2 regions of the Kineococcus deserti genome follow, and region 2 is predicted to be linked to the other one. Evidence: riboswitches for the same ligand, from Rfam matches in the RefSeq annotation. Region 2 holds a riboswitch; the other holds the start of a gene.
What was found. A riboswitch is a leader RNA that binds a small molecule or an ion and turns the genes downstream of it on or off. The one in region 2 is predicted to bind cyclic di-AMP.
Positions count from the first base shown of each region.

Region 1: it holds a riboswitch for cyclic di-AMP, as region 2 does, so the genes downstream of both, ACRYR2_RS02265 (C40 family peptidase) here and ACRYR2_RS13210 (transglycosylase family protein) in region 2, are expected to answer to the same signal.

Region 1 is NZ_JBJLSI010000002.1:63,780-71,890, forward strand. It holds gene ACRYR2_RS02255 (ATP-binding cassette domain-containing protein) at 1-2,254, opposite strand, end outside; gene ACRYR2_RS02260 (HNH endonuclease) at 2,364-2,858, opposite strand; gene ACRYR2_RS02265 (C40 family peptidase) at 3,206-4,063, opposite strand; cyclic di-AMP (ydaO/yuaA leader) riboswitch at 4,066-4,239, opposite strand; gene ACRYR2_RS02270 (metal-dependent transcriptional regulator) at 4,482-5,165, opposite strand; gene ACRYR2_RS02275 (cryptochrome/photolyase family protein) at 5,250-6,623, shown strand; gene ACRYR2_RS02280 (MFS transporter) at 6,627-7,922, opposite strand.
Region 2 is NZ_JBJLSI010000015.1:42,924-51,034, forward strand. It holds gene ACRYR2_RS13195 (ABC transporter ATP-binding protein) at 1-387, shown strand, start outside; gene ACRYR2_RS13200 (ABC transporter permease) at 384-1,559, shown strand; gene ACRYR2_RS13205 (TrmH family RNA methyltransferase) at 1,579-2,205, shown strand; gene ACRYR2_RS13210 (transglycosylase family protein) at 2,428-3,084, opposite strand; cyclic di-AMP (ydaO/yuaA leader) riboswitch at 3,084-3,244, opposite strand; gene ACRYR2_RS13215 (lysophospholipid acyltransferase family protein) at 3,416-4,180, opposite strand; gene ACRYR2_RS13220 (SDR family oxidoreductase) at 4,296-6,587, opposite strand; gene ACRYR2_RS13225 (carbon starvation CstA family protein) at 6,706-8,111, shown strand, end outside.

The DNA.
Region 1 (8,111 bases), on a different contig from region 2:
GCATGACGACGGCGACCACCGCACCGGCGGTGGGGTCACGGGCGATCAGCGCGGTGACGGTCGCGACGAGGACGCCGATGACGACGTCGACCCAGCGGTCGACGTAGAGGACGAACCGTTCGGAGTCCAGGCAACGGGCCGCCACCTCCCCCGCCGGGACCCGGGCCAGCCGGTGCTGGCGGGTCTGCCCGCGCAGCACCGCCAGCCGGGTGCTCAGCGTCACGGCGTTCCACCACAGCGGGTAGACCTCCAGCGCCGCGCCCAGCACGAACGGGATGGCGAGCAGGACCAGCACCAGCGCGGTCATCGGCACCCACGGCTGCGCGGCACCCGCCCCGTCCTGCAGGGCCTGCACGACCAGACCCCACAGCCACCCCACGGCGGCGCCGTAGATCCCGATCACCGAGACGGCCGCGAACAGCGCTGCCCCCAGCAGTCCCCACCGCGGGAACCGGGTGATGGCCGTCCACACGGCCGCGGCCAGCCGCGGCCGGGGCGCCGGTGGGAGGACACCCCGCGGGCGTCGCTCCCGGCTGGTGAGCACGTCCCCGTCGCGGTGCTCGGCGCCCAGCTCCTCGTGCTGGCCCGCACTGGCGCGCAGCAGGTCGGCGAACGGGCCGTCCACCCGCGCCAGCTCGGCGCGCGGCCCGTGCTGGACGAGCCGGCCGCCTTCCAGGACGGCGACGGAGTCGGCGCGCGCGGTGGTGGAGAGCCGGTGGGCGATGAGCAGACCGGTCCGCCCCGTCAGCAGCCGCTGGGCGGCCGCGGTGACGCGGTGCTCGGTGACCGGGTCCATCCGGGCGGTGGCCTCGTCCAGGACGACGACCCGCACGTCGCGCACCAGCAGGCGGGCGAAGGCGACGAGTTGCTCCTCCCCCGCCGACAGCGTCACCCCGCCGGGACCGAGCCGCGTCTGCAGCCCGTCGGGCAGTGCCTCGACCCAGTCGCGCAAGCCCAGGGAGTCGACGGCGGCCTCGACGCGGGCCGCCGGCACGTCCCCGTCGAGGGTGATGTTCTGCCGCAGCGTGCCGGCCAGCAGCTCGGTGCGCTGGGTGACGACGCCGACGCTCCGGCGCAGGTCCTGCAGGTCCAGGTCGCACACGTCGGCGCCGCCGAGGAACAGCTGCCCGCGGGGCGTGTCCAGCGCGCGGGACAGCAGCGCCGCCAGCGTCGACTTGCCCGATCCGCTGCGGCCCACGAGAGCGCACGTCGTCCCGGCGGGCACCGCGAACGTCACCTCGCGCAGCGCGAAACCCCCCGGGTGCGCGAACCGCAGCCCGCGGAACTCCACGGCCAGCGGACCGGCCGGGACACGTCCTCCGCCGGCGGGTTCGGCCGGTGCCGTCAGCAGGGAGCGGATGCGTTGCACCGCACCGAGTCCGGCCTGCACCTCGGGAAGTCGTTCGCTGATCTCGCTCATGTCCCCGGCGAAACCGGAGCACAGCAGCCAGACGGTCACCAGCTGGGCCACCGACAGGCGTCCGTCACCGGCCAGCACGACCCCGCCCACGACGAAACCCGAGCACAGCAGGGCCAGCACCAGCGTGGTGCGCCGGGCCACGGCGGCCGACAGGGTGCTGGTCGCCCGGACCCGGGTCAGCACCTGGGCCGCCAGCGCCGCGTACCGGCGCACCACGTGCGGCTGGCCCAGGCTGGAGCGCACGTCGTCGCGACCGGCCACGGCCTCCTCGAGCTGGGCGGCGTGGTCGGTCCAGGCGACCTCCTCGGCCACCTTGCGCCGCACGAGCACCACCGTCAGCCCCCGCACGGCGAACCAGACGGCGACCGCCACGAGCGGGAACGCGATCCAGGCCGGCCACCAGACCAGGCCGGCCACGACCCAGCCGAGCAGCGAGCGGGTCAGACCGCGGCCCAGGTCCCACACGGCCTCGCGCAGCAGCGCGGCGAGCTGGCGCGGATCGTCGTCGACGCGGTCGATGACCTCGCCCACGGCCTGCTCGCCCAGCGCGGGCAGCGGCTGGGCGAAGGCGGCCCCGAGCAGGTCGGCGCGCAAGCGCCCCTCGGCCCGGCCCACCGCGCTGGCCAGCGCCACCCGGCCCAGGGTGTCGGCCGCGCTGGCCCCCACCACGAGCACGCCCAGCACCACCAGCAGCGCGGCGCCCGGGTCCTGGGCGATGCGGCCGGTGACGACCGTGCCGACCGTCTCGGCGGCGGCGGCGAGGATCCCCAGCACCACCGCGGCCGTGCTCGTGGGGCCGGCGAGGCGCCGGGGGGACAGCGTCGGGCGCGTCACCGTCCCTCCTCACGTTCGCGAGGTCCCACCGCGACGGTGGTTCCTCCCGGAACGCTAACGAGGCAGGGGGTCGCCGGGCCTCCGGTTTTCCGTCCGGCCCGCGGCGGGCTCAGGCCGCCTGGGCCAGGAACTCGTCCCAGCGCGGATCGGGCTGCTCGGCCCCGCGCACCGCCCAGGAGGCGCCCCGCGGCGCGGCCGGCCGGAACGGCAGGTGCCAGCCCATCTCCTCCGGTGTGCGGTCGCCCTTGGCGTTGTTGCACCGCACGCAGCAGGCGACGAGGTTCTCCCAGCTGTCCGGGCCGCGGCGGCTGCGCGGCAGGACGTGGTCGACCGTGGTGGCGTGGCCGCGGCAGTAGGCGCACCGCTGGTGGTCGCGGCGCAGCACCCCGCGCCGGCTGACGGGGACGACCTGCCCGCGGGGCACCCGGACGTAGCGCGTCAGCAGGATGACGGAGGGGCGTTCCAGGCTCATCGACGCTCCCACCACCGGATCGGCGTCGGCCAGGACCACCGAGGCCTTCCCGGACAGCACGAGCACCAGGGCCCTCCGGAAGGACACGACCGCGAGCGGTTCGTAGCCGGCGTTCAGCACGAGCGTGCGCACATCCACCTCCTGAGACGACGAGAGGCGCCTTCCCGGACCGGGAAGGCGCCTCTGAGAGCGACGATGCGCACCTGGCAGGGCACATGGTGGCGGTGCACACGGTGGTGCCCCACGACGCGCCGGGCAGGCGGTGCCGCGGGGGTCGTGCCGGGGTGACGCCTGGTCATCGGCCCTCCGCGGTTCCGTCGTCGTTGACGGCAGGGTACGTCGCAGGAGGTGTTCGAGTCATCAACTTCCCCGTGAACCCCACGCGACCACGACCGGCCGGGAACGACGAACCGCCGGCCCCGAGGGGAGGGAACCCTCGGGACCGGCGGTCGGGTCGTGCTCGTCGTGCTGGTCTCAGATCACACCGTGGGGGCCAGCCGGCCGAAGGTGACGGCGTCGGACCAGATGGCCCGCAGCTGCACGGGCTTCCCGGCCCGCGGCGCATCCCACATCATGTTGTCGCCGGCGTAGATGCCGACGTGGTAGGCGCGGCCACCGGAGTTGGTGAAGAACACCAGGTCGCCGGGGACGGCCTCGCCGCGCGAGATGCGGGCGCTGGACTGCAGCTGCGCGTTGGAGGTGCGCGGGATCTCCACGCCGACCTGCCGGTACACGTAGCTGGTGTAGCCGGAGCAGTCGAACCCGGAGGGGGTGGTGCCGCCGTACACGTACGGGACACCGGCGTAGTCGTCGGCGACGGCGAGGATCTGCGAACCCAGCGAGGCCACCGGCGCCGGGGCCGGCGCCGGGGCGGGGGCCTCGGCGGCGACCTGGACGGCCACGGGAGCCGGGACGGCCGCCGCGTTCTCGGCCACGCTGGCGGCGACGACGGCGTTCGCGTCGGCGGTGCGCGCCACCCGCGTCACCACGGGGGCCACGACGACCGGCGCGGGCGCCGGGGCGGCCGCGAACGTCGAGGTGGTGGCCAGCGTCGTGGCGGTCGCCGGGGCGGAGACGACTCCGACGGCGGTGGTGCCGAACGCGGCGGGGACGGCGGCGACCGCGGAGGAGACGGTCGAGGACACGGCGGCGGGTGCGGCGGCGGTCGCGGCACCGGCGGGCAGGGCGATCGAGACGAGCAGACCACCGGCGGCGGCGACGACGGCGCCGGTGCGGGCCGCCCCACCTGCGCATCGGGTGACGCTGTTCGACAGGTCGGTCAGGGACGTGAGGGAACGAACGGCGGCGCGGTGGCGCGCCTGGACGCGAGTCGTCAAGGTGTTGGCCTCTCCGACGCCTGCGAGGTGAGCTGTCGGGTTCGGACGGGAGTTTCGCCCGGCCGGCTCTCGCCGGCTTCACCCCGAGGACCTCGGACGGTCTGCTCGACCGTTCGACGCCCGTACTACCTGGTTCCCCCACCCCTGCCATGAACGAGTCTCGGGGACCTCGACGCGGTGGCAGGGCTCGGCGTCCGCGCGAGGGCGTCCGCGTGCGATGTCGCGGATGCGGGTGGACCATAACCCGACTGTGGCGCGGATGTCACGGCCCGGTGACGAACAGGTGCCGGGGCGGTGACGAGCGGTGGTCGATGATTAACACAGAGTCACGATCGAGCACGCAGCGCCGATCTCGGTGAGAGCCGGACGAGGGAAGACCCCTCACGCCGCGTCGCGCGAGGGGGCCGACCGGCTGATCTCAGCCCAGCGCGACGAAGATGTGTGACGCCTCGGCGGTCGTGAGGTCCACGACGGTGTCGCCGATCACGACCTCGACACCGGCGGCGGAGGACTTGGCCACGACCTCCACCCCGGGCACCAGCCCGGCGCTGTGGAACCTCGCCAGCAGCGAGACGTCCGTCTGCAGCGGCTCCCCCAGCCGGCGGACCACGACGGGACGCCCCTCGACGGCCGAGGTCGTCAGCGGCTGCACACCGGCGCGGAACTCCTCGGAGGCGCCGTCCTCGCCCAGCTCCAGCAGCCCGGGGATCGGGTTGCCGTACGGGTCGAAGTGCGGGTGGTCCAGGATGGCCACGAGCCGCTTCTCGACCTCCTCGGAGACCACGTGCTCCCAGCGGCAGGCCTCCTCGTGCACCAGGCTCCACTCCAGGCCGATGACGTCGGTCAGCAGACGCTCGGTCAGCCGGTGCTTGCGCATGACGCGCATGGCCTTGGCCATGCCCGCCTCGGTCAGCTCGAGCCGGCGGTCGGTGCCGACGTGCAGCAGGCCGTCGCGTTCCATGCGGGCGACCGTCTGGGACACGGTGGGCCCCGAGTGGTGCAGCCGCTCGGCGATGCGAGCGCGCATCGGCACGATGCCTTCCTCTTCCAGTTCGAAGACCGTCTTGAGGTACATCTCGGTGGTGTCGATGAGATCGCTCACGGTGCCCATCATCCGGCATCTGCGGTGGTGGTCGCACCCCTGTCCCGATCGCGGCACCCCCCTCCCGCGGCTAGCGTCCGCCAGGTGGCCGGGAGTGCGAGGAGACGGACGAGCGTCCTGTGGTTCCGCCGGGACCTGCGGCTCGGGGACCACCCGGCGCTGCTGGCCGCGGTCGCCGACGGCGAGGTCCTGCCGCTGTTCGTCCTCGACCCGGCGCTGTGGGGGCCGTCGGGGGACGTGCGCCGCGCCTACCTGCTGCGCTCGCTGCGGGCGCTGGACGCCGACCTCGGCGGCACGCTCGTCGTCGAGCACGGCGACCCCGCGCACGTCGTGGACCGGGTGGCCGAGCGGGTCGGGGCCCGCCGGGTGCACGTCAGCGCCGACGCCGGGCCGTACGGCCGCCGCCGCGACGAGCAGGTCGAGCAGGCTCTGGCCGGGTACGGCCGTGAGCTGGTGCGGACCGGCACCCCGTACGCCATCGGACCCGGCACGCTGCTCACCGGATCGGGTTCGCCGTTCCAGGTGTTCACGCCCTTCTCCCGGGCCTGGCACGAGCACGGCTGGCCCGACCCGGCCGGGGACCCCGGGACGGTGCGGTGGATCGGCGAGGGCGAGGGCGTCGGCGGTGCGCACTGGCTCGCCGAACCCGACCTGGGCGACCTGGCACTGCCCGAGGCCGGCGAGGAGGCGGCGCACGAACGCTGGCACGACTTCCTCGAGCACGGTCTGGCCGACTACGACGAGGAGCGCAACCGTCCCGACCGCGACGGGACCTCCCAGCTCTCGCACGCCCTGAAGTGGGGCGAACTGCACCCGCGGACCCTGCTGGCCGACCTGCGCCGCCGGACGTCACGGGGCGCGCAGACGTACCGCACCGAACTGTGCTGGCGCGACTTCTACGCCGACGTCCTGTGGAACCGCCCCGACAGCGCCCGGCAGTACTACAAACCGCAGCTGGCGGGTCTGCAGTACCGGCAACCCGGTGAGGACTTCACCGCCTGGGCCGAAGGGCGGACGGGTTTCCCGATCGTCGACGCCGGCATGCGCCAGCTGCGCGCCGTCGGCTGGGTGCACAACCGCGTGCGGATGATCGTGGCCAGCTTCCTGGTCAAGGACCTGCACGTGGAGTGGCAGCACGGCGGCCGGGAGTTCATGCACCGGCTGCGCGACGCCGACCTGGCCAGCAACATGCACGGCTGGCAGTGGGTCGCGGGGTCGGGCACGGACGCCTCGCCGTTCTTCCGGGTGTTCAACCCGGTCACCCAGGGCCAGAAGTTCGACCCCGAGGGCGACTACGTCCGGCGCTACGTCCCCGAACTGCGGCACCTGCCCGGCAAGCTCGTCCACACGCCGTGGGACGCGGCCGACGGGTACGACCACGGGTACCCCGAGCGCATCGTCGACCACGCCCACGAACGGCGCGTGGCCCTGGACGACTACGCCCGGGTCAGGGGCTGACCCTCAGGGCGTGGGGTTCCGCGCGTCGTAGTGCACGAACCGGCGTTGCCAGCGGGCCAGCGCCAGGACCGCGACCACGCAGGCCGCACCCCCGGCCAGCGCCGCGAACCCCTCCCCGACGCCCGAGGCCGTCGACCCCAGGACCACGTCCCCGAGCCGGGGGCCGCCGGCGACGACGACGATGAACACCCCCTGCAGCCGTCCGCGCAGCGCGTCGGGGGTGGCGACCTGCAGGATCGTGCCGCGGAAGATCGAGCTGACGGCGTCGGCCGCGCCGGAGACGGCCAGCAGCAGCACGCACAGCCACAGCTTCCAGTCCGCCCCGTCCGGCGCCACGACCAGGACGACACCGAAACCCGCGACGGCGGCCCCGTAGACGCTGATGCACCCGACGACCACCGCTCCCTGGCGGCGCACCGCCCCCAGGGGCCCGGAGAACAACCCGGCCAGCACCGAGCCGGCGGCGAAACCCGCTCCGAGGACGCCGACCGTCCGGGCGCCGCCACCGAGTTCGGCCGCGGCGACCGCGGGGTACAGCACGCGCGGCATCGCGAACACCATGGCGCACAGGTCGGCCAGGAACGTCATCCGGATGTTCGGCCGCGTCCCGAGGAAGCGGATGCCCTCCAGCACCGACCACAGCCCCGCGCGGTGCGCGCCGGCGGCCCGGTCCGGCGGCATGGGCGGCAGCTTGTGCACGCCGACCAGCGCCGCGACGAAGGTCACCGCGTCGACGGTGTAGGCGGCCTGGAAACCCCAGCCCCCGACCAGGAACCCCGCCAGCAGCGGCCCGACCGTCAGGGCGATGGCGTTCGTCGTGCCGGACAACGCGTTGGCCGCCGGCAGCAGTTCGCGGGGGACGATGCCCGGGACGATGGCCGAGCGCGCGGGGTTGTTCACCGCGAAGGCGGCGCTCTGCAGGGCGACGAGGGCGTAGAGCAGGCCCACCGACCCCAGGTGCAGCCAGGCCTGCGCGGCGATCGCGATCGCCAGGACCCACAGCACGAGCGAGGCGACGAGCGCCACCCGCCGCCGGTCGTGCACGTCGACCAGCGAGCCGCCGTACAGGCCGAGCCCGACCAGCGGGACGAGCGCGAAGATCCCGACGAGGCCGACGGCGAACGTCGACGACGTGAGGTCGTAGACCTGCAGGCCGACCGTGACGACGGTCAGCTGCGTCCCGATCCCCGCCAGCGACTGCCCGATCCACAACCAGCGGAACGCGGGAACCTCGCGCAGCGGGGTGGTGTCGGCGAGGAACCGCCGACGGGGCCGAACCGGGTCGGGCGGTGGTGTCACGCCGGTCAGGATAGGTGGTGGCCCGGGGAAACCTGGACCGGGAACCGGGAAGTGCCGGGTCGGGCCGCTGCGCGGGGTTTGCGCGCGATGTCACCGCGTGCGCGGTGATCGCGTCCGACGTCACCGCGCGCGCAGGCTCCCCGCGGTAGAGGTTTGCGCGCGATGTCACCGCGTGCGCGGTGATCGCGT
Region 2 (8,111 bases):
GCGGAGCTGCTGCGGGAGAAGACGGCCGCGGGCGTGGGCGTGCTGTTCTCCAGCCACCAGCTCGACCTCGTCGACCGGCTCTGCGACGAACTGGTCATCCTGCACGGCGGGCGGGTCGTCGCCTCCGGCGAGCCGGACAAGCTGCGCCGCGCCCGCGGAGGCTCGCGGTACGAACTCGTCGCCGACGCCGACCTGGACTGGGTGCGCGACATCGCCGGCGTGCGGCTGGTCGACCGCCGCGCCGGCGGTGTCGTCCTGGAACTGCCCGACGGAGCGGGCGACCTGGACCAGAAGATCCTCGCCGAAGCACTGCGCCGCGGGCCCGTCCGGGCCTTCGGGCCCGTGCTGCCCACGTTGTCCGAACTGTTCCAGGAGGTGTCCCGGTGAAGGGCCAGTGGTGGATCGTCGCCCAGCGCGAGATGACCGAACGGTTGCGGGACAAGGGGTTCATCTTCTCCACCGTCCTGCTGTTCGTCATCGTGGCGGCCGCGGCCGTGCTGCCGGGGGTGCTGTCCGGTGGGACCGACGACTACGACGTCGCGGTGACGAGCGACTCGCGCGCACTCGTCGAGACGGCGTTGCCGGGGGAGGACCCCGACGAACGGGTCGCCCTGCGGGAGGTGGCCGACCAGGCCGCCGCCGAGGCGGCCGTCCGCTCCGAGGACGTCGACGCGGCGGTCCTGGTCGGTGAGACGGGGACGACGATCGTGGGGGACCGCACCGTTCCGGACACCCTGTCCGCGATCCTGTCGGCCCGCGTCGGCGCCGCCCAGACCGTCGCCGGGTTCGAGGCCGTGGGCGTCGACCGCGCCGACGTCGAACGGGTCCTGTCGCTGCCGCCGCCGGCGACCGTGCTGCTGGACCCCGATGCCGTCGACCCGTTCATGGTCTACCTGCTCGGGCTCGCGTTCGCGGTCCTGTTCTTCCAGATCGTCGTCATCTTCGGGTACTCGATCGCCCAGAGCGTGGTGCAGGAGAAGCAGACCCGCGTCATCGAGCTGCTCGTGACGACGGTTCCGGTGCGGCAGCTGCTGATCGGCAAGATCCTCGGCAACGGGATCCTCGCGTTCGCGCAGATCCTGCTGCTCGTCGCGGCGGGCCTGGCGGCCCTCGCCGTCGCGCAACCGGATCTGCTGGAGTCCATCCCGGGCATTCCGAGCGCCGCCGTGTGGTTCCTGGTGTTCTTCGTCCTCGGGTTCGCGATGCTGTCGTGCCTGTGGGCGGCGGCCGGGGCCATGGCCAGCCGGCTGGAGGACCTGCAGTCCACCGCCACCCCCGTGCAGATGTTCGTGATGCTGCCGTTCTTCGCCTCCTTCGTCGTCAACGAGCCCGGGACGTTGCAGACCGTCCTGAGCTACGTGCCGTTGTCCTCGCCCATGGTCATGCCCAAGCGGGTCGTCCAGGGCGACGTCGCGCTGTGGGAACCGTTGCTGTCGCTGGCGGTCATCGCCGTGACGGCCCTGCTGTTCGTCGCGGTCGCGCGGCGGCTGTACGAGAACAGCCTGCTGCAGACGGGCCGGTCGCTGGGGTTCCGGTCGGCGTGGAAGAAGGCCGCCTGACACCTGGGACGATGTCCGGGTGACTGAGCTGGAACGACGGGTCGTCGGGGTGGGTCCCTGGGAGGGGGCCTGGCCCGACGACCCGCGGTACGACCCGGAACTGCTGCGCGACGGCGACCGCCGCAACGTCGTCGACGAGTACCGCTACTGGTCGAACGCCGCGATCGTGGCCGACCTGGACACCCGCCGGAACCCGCTGCACGTCGCGGTGGAGAACTGGCAGCACGACGCGAACATCGGCTCGGTCGTGCGCACCGCGAACGCCGTGAACGCCGCCGGCGCCCACGTCGTGGGCTTCAAGCGCTGGAACCGGCGCGGCGCCATGGTCACCGACCGGTACCTGTCCGTCCACCACCACACCGACGTGGCGGCGCTGGCGGCCTGGGCCGCGGACCGGGACCTGCCGATCGTCGGCATCGACAACGTCGAGGGGTCGGTGCCGCTGGAGACCTACGACCTGCCGCGCGAGTGCGTGATGCTCTTCGGCCAGGAGGGGCCCGGTCTGACCGAGGCGGCCGTCGCCCACTGCGTCGACGTGCTCGCCATCGCCCAGTTCGGCTCGACCCGCTCGATCAACGTCGGCGCCGCGGCCGCGATCGCCCAGCACGCCTGGGTCCGCCGCCACGTCTTCGGCCAGCGGCCGTAGGCAGGCCTGTGGGCGACCTCAGTGGTCGGCACCGCCGACCACGCCGTGCGTCACGGAGGTCCCACGAGGCGGGACCTGTCGCGGGCCGGTGCGCCTCGTCCCCGGGACAGGGCGCGTCGTCGGCTCGGCGTCGTGACCAGAACGCTGCACCAGCTCACCCTGACGGCCTCGGAACGGCCCGGATCGGGGAGCTGGTGCAGCGTTCTGGTCAGCAGGCCTCCGTCAGGGGAGGACGAGCACCTGGCCGACGTGGATGGCGGCCGGGTTGTCGCCGATGAGGGCGCGGTTGGCGTTCCACACCGCGGCGTAGCCGCCCGCGACGCCGTTGTTGACGGCGATGCGGTACAGGGTGTCGCCGGGGGCGACGGTGTGGGTGCGCACCGCGGGCGCCGGGGCCGACTCGACCACGGCAACCGGAGCCGGGGCGGGCGCCGGGGCCGGGGCCGGGTTGAGCAGGGCCTGCTCCTGGCCGACCGGGTCGGCGGCGCCGTTCAGGCCGAGCTTGCGCGAGCAGGAGGGCCAGGCGCCCCAGCCCTGCCGCGCGAGCACGCGCTCGGCGACGACGATCTGCTGCTCGCGGGTGGCCAGGTCGGCGCGGGGGGCGTACTGCCCGCCGTTGAAGCCCGTCCAGGTGCTCGAGCTGAACTGCAGCCCGCCGTAGTAGCCGTTGCCGGTGTTGATGTGCCAGTTGCCGCTGGCCTCGCACTGGGCGAGGCGGTCCCACTGCTCCACGGGAGCGGCGGAGGCGCTGGAGACGGGGCCCAGGATCGCGGCGCCGGCGGCGCCGGCCGCGGCGGACGCGAGCAGGCCGCGGCGGAGGAACGTGGACCGGTTCGAGAGGGCACGGGGGCGCGCGGTGGCGCGACGGATCGCAGACATGGGTCGACCTCCAACGCCTGCGAGGTCAGCTGTCGGGTTCGGATCGAAGGTTGACCCGGCCGCGCGGACGCGGCTTCACCCCGAGGACGACCGTGGTCGTCCGAGGAACCTTGGGTCCCCCGCTCCTACCCACGTGTTCTGCTTCCGGCGCGCGGTGGGCAGGACTCGGCGTTCCGCGGCCGTGTCCCCGAACGGGCTCAGGGACGGACCGACCGTAACAAGCCGGGGGCCTCCCGTACACCGTCTCGCGACCGGATCGTGACCCGAAACCCCGTGCTCAGGCTGGGCGCACGCCCGACCGTGTGATGCAGTTCACAGGGTGAGCCGGTGGTCAGCTGTTGGCGAGCAGCTTCGCGACGGCTTCCTCGATGCGCGGCGTGAAGTCCCCCGCGCGTTCACCCGCGCGCCCGTACAGGGGCTCACCGAAGGTCACCGAGATCGGCTGGCGGCCCTTCGAGGGCCAGTTCTGCTTCGGGGGCATGGCGTCGAAGGTGCCGCGCAGCGCGATGGGCACGACCGGCACTCCGGCCTCGAGGGCGAGGTAGGCCGCACCCTTCTTGAACGGGCGCATCTCGCCGGTGTAGCTGCGGCCGCCCTCGGCGAAGATCACCAGGCTCCAGCCGTCCTGCAGCAGCTTCGCCGAGGAGTTCGGACCCCGGCCGCCACGACGTTCCAGGGGGTAGGTCCCGATGACCAGGCCCGAGGGAGCCGCCCGCCACCACACGTCGAAGAAGTAGTCCGCGGCCGCGGCGATCGCGACCCGACGGCGCCGGCGCGGCCCGAGGGCCTCCAGGATCACCGGTGCGTCCAGGTGCGAGGAGTGGTTGGCGACCAGGATGGCCGCCGTCCCGAGCCGGTCGAGCACCTCGGCGCCCTGCACGTGGATGGACAGCTTCGAGCGCAGCACGGGCGCCATGAGCGCCCGCTGCAGCCCCGACCGCACGAGGGTCGCCGGTGCCGACCGCACCCAGTCGTTGCGGTGGACCGACCGGCTGCCCTCCTCGGGTTCCGGTGCGCCGACACCCGAACGCTTGCGCAGCAACGGAAGTGCGCGCACGATCCGGCTCGCTCGGGGGATGCCCATCAGCCTCGCCATCCTTCGGTCCTCGACACCGGCGGTCCGCAGCGACTGCTCGACGGTGTGGAGTTCACACCACGCATCCTGCCACGCCCGCGCCCGACCGGAGCCGTCCGCACCGCGACGCCGCGCCTCAGTCGGTGCCCGCCAGCACCTGCTGCGGGACGCGCAGGCGGCGGGTGGGCGAGGAGGCCGCCCAGTCCGCCACCGGCCAGCGCGAGGCCCGGGCGACCCGGAACAGCGGGACGTCGGGCGAGACGGCGGTCGGGTTGCCCACGGTCTTCAGCAGCGGCAGGTCCACGTGGGAGTCGGCGTAGGCGTAGCTGGCCGACAGGTCGGCCCCCTCGACCTCGGCGTACCGGCGCAGCCACGCCGCGCGGGCCTCGCCGACCAGCGGCGGGGAGGTCAGGAAGCCGTTGGCCTGGCGCTGCCCGTCGACGCGCTCCTCGTCCAGCTCGGTGCACACGACCTCGTCGAACAGCCCGGCCAGCGGGCGGGTGACCTGCCGGACGTCGCCGGTCATGAGGATCGTGCGGTGACCGGCGTCGCGGTGGGCCTGGATGCGCCGCAGGGCGTCGGAGGAGACCTGCTGCAGGAAGCCGGGCGCGAAGACGTCGTCGACGTAGGTCTCCAGCGCGTCCAGGTCCACCCCGGCGTACCCGCGGAACAGCGAGCGCAGGAAGCTGCCGCGGTCACGGCGCTCGGCCGCGATCCAGCCCGGCAGGTGCCGCATGACCCGCCCGAACTCGGCGATGCGGGCCGGGGCGTCCAGCGCCGACAGCCGCAGCGTCAGGTAGGAGTCGACGACGGTGCCCGGCAGCAACGTCCCGGCCAGGTCGAAGACGGCCAGGACGGGGGCCGCCCCGTCGGCGACGGGCTGCAGCTCACGGGGTCCGGTCGCCTCGGCCTGCTTGCGCCGCCGGCGGATCTCCTCGTACTTGCGCATCTGGGTGGTGACGCTGGGGCAGTGGCTGTCCAGCCAGTAGTGCCGCCAGTCCACCGTCGAGGTGTCGAAGCCGAACAGCTCGACGTCCTGCGGGTCCAGGGAGCGGTGCAGGGCGAGGGTCTTGTCGTCGACGAACCGCAGCTCGGCCTCGGTGTAGGCCTTGTACAGGTCCATGTAGCGGCGGGCGAACTCGATCTGGCGGCGGGAACCGTCCAGCTTGCGGGACACCTCGCGCACCCGCTTCGAGCGCGGGGCCAGCGCCAGCAGCCGGTCGCCGGCGTTGGTCAGCACCTCCCCGGCCCGCACCTTGCGCTCCACGGCCCGGCCGCCGGGGAAGTCCCACGTCGGCATGACGGCGGGGGAGGAGTCGAAGGGGTTCTCCGTGAAGTACTCGCGGATGAACTCGTACACGTCCCGGAAGGTCAGCGGGTTCCGGCTGCCGGAGCTCACGTGGTAGTACGCCGGCTGCGACAGCGGCGGCGGCGTCGCGGACGCGGTGAGGATGGCGTTGACGACGTGGTCGATCGGCACGACGTCGATGACGGAGTCCGGCGCGGCCGGGAACTCGGTGAGCTCGCCGCGGCCGTAGGCCAGGATGATCGGCTCGGCCATCTTGAAGCCCTCGATCCACCCCGGGTGGGGGTGCTTCACGGCCGACTCGACGATGCTCGGGCGCAGGATCGTCGTGGGGACGACGGGAGCGGCCAGCTCCTCGACGAGGCGCTCGCCCATCGACTTGGTGAAGGTGTAGCAGTCGGTCCAGCCCAGCGTGCGCGCCCGCTCCAGGCCGGCGGCCTTCTGCTGGGCGGCGACCCACTTCACGCGGCGCTCCTCGGCGCCGGCGGCCACGCTCAGCGGCCCGGCGCGGCCGTGGTCGCGCTCGGCGGCGCGCAGGAACTCCTTCAGGCGGGGTTCCAGCCGCGAGTCCTCCTCGATGCGCGCGGCCAGCCGCAGGCCCGCCTCGGTCTCGGTGCGCCAGTCCACCTGGTGCTCCACGGCCCGCTCGGGGACCGCGCCCCGGCGGCGGCCGCCGACGTAGGCGGTGGAGACGTGGACGTAGTGGATCGCCCCGTGGCCGCGCTCGTTGGCGTCCAGGACCCGCTCGACCAGCGACCGGGTGCCCACGACGTTCGTCGTGAAGGCGTCCTGGATGAGCGGGTCGAAGGACACGTCGCCCGCGCAGTGCACGACCACGTCGAGGTCGGACGGCAGCTCGGGCACGCTCGACAGGTCACCCTCGAGGGCCTCGACGCGCGTCTTCAGCAGGTCGTCGGCCTCGCCGGCGGCCCGGAAGATCGGCTTGCGCAGCACCGAGCGCAGCCGGTCCTCACCGGACTGGCCGGGCTTGGGACGGACGAGGGCCACCACGGAGGTCCCGGGCAGGTCGACGAGCAGACGCTGCATCAGCGCCTCGCCGATGAAGCCCGTCACCCCGGTCAGGAGGAACCGCTTGCCGTCGAGCTGCTGAGCCAATCGCACGCGCGAATCCTGCCACGGATGCGCACCCCGCCCGTGCGCCTCGTCACGGTGACCGGCCGGAGCCGTCGTGTGCGAGGCTGCACAGCAGTCGCACAGCTCGACCGCGAGGAGGCGGAACGTGAGCCGAACGTCGTCAACTGCTCCCGAGACCGGCCGACGAACACGGCGGGGCAGGCCGTCGGTCCGGTCGGTGGTGGTGTGGACCGCCGTCGCCGTCGTGGGAGCCGTCTGCTGGACCGTGCTGGCCCTGGCGCGCGGGGAGTCGGTCAACGCCCTGTGGGTCCTGTTCGCCGCCCTGGCGTCCTACGCCATCGGGTACCGGTTCTACTCGCGCTTCGTCACCTACCGGGTGCTGCGCGCCGACGACCGCCGCGCGACGCCCGCGGAGCGGTACGAGAACGGCGTCGACTTCGAGGTGACCGACCGGCGCGTGCTGTTCGGCCACCACTTCGCCGCCATCGCCGGCGCGGGCCCGCTCGTCGGCCCGGTGCTGGCCGCCCAGATGGGCTACCTGCCGGGGACCATCTGGATCGTCGTCGGCGTGATCTTCGCCGGTGCCGTGCAGGACCTGACGGTCCTGTTCTTCTCGATGCGCCGCGGCGGCAAGAGCCTGGGGCAGATGGTGCGCGAGGAGATCGGGGTCGTGGGCGGCGTCGCGGCGCTCATCGCGGTCTTCGCCATCATGATCATCATCCTGGCCGTGCTGGCGCTCATCGTGGTCAACGCCCTGGCCGAGTCCCCGTGGGGCGTGTTCTCCATCGCCCTGACGATCCCCATCGCGCTGTTCATGGGGATCTACCTGCGGTTCCTGAGGCCGGGGAAGGTGCTGGAGGCCACCGCGATCGGCGTGGTCCTGCTGCTGGCCGCGATCGTCGGGGGCGGGTACGTCGAGGACTGGGGGCTCGGGGACGCGCTGACGCTGACGCCGGAGACCCTCGTCGTCGCGCTCGTCCTCTACGGCTTCGTCGCCTCGGTGCTGCCGGTGTGGCTGCTGCTGACCCCGCGCGACTACCTGTCGACGTTCATGAAGATCGGCGTCATCCTCCTGCTCGCGGTCAGCCTCGTCGTCGCCCGGCCGGTCCTGGCCAACGACGCGGTGACGTCGTTCGCGCGGGAGGGCGACGGACCGGTGTTCGCCGGGTCGCTGTTCCCGTTCGTGTTCATCACCATCGCCTGCGGTGCGCTGTCGGGTTTCCACGCGCTCATCTCCTCGGGCACCACGCCGAAGATGATCGCCAAGGAACGTCAGGTCCGGGTCATCGGCTACGGCGGCATGCTCATGGAGAGCTTCGTCGCCATCAGCGCGCTCATCGCCGCCTCGGTCATCGACCAGGGCATCTACTACGCCGTGAACTCCCCGGCCGGGGTGACCGGTGGCGCCGTGGACTCGGCCGCCCGGTTCGTCACGGGGCTGGGTTTCACCACGACGCCGGAGACCCTGGCCGCGGCCGCCCAGGCCGTCGGGGAGGAGAGCGTCGTCTCCCGCACCGGCGGCGCCCCCGCGCTGGCGCTGGGGATCTCGCA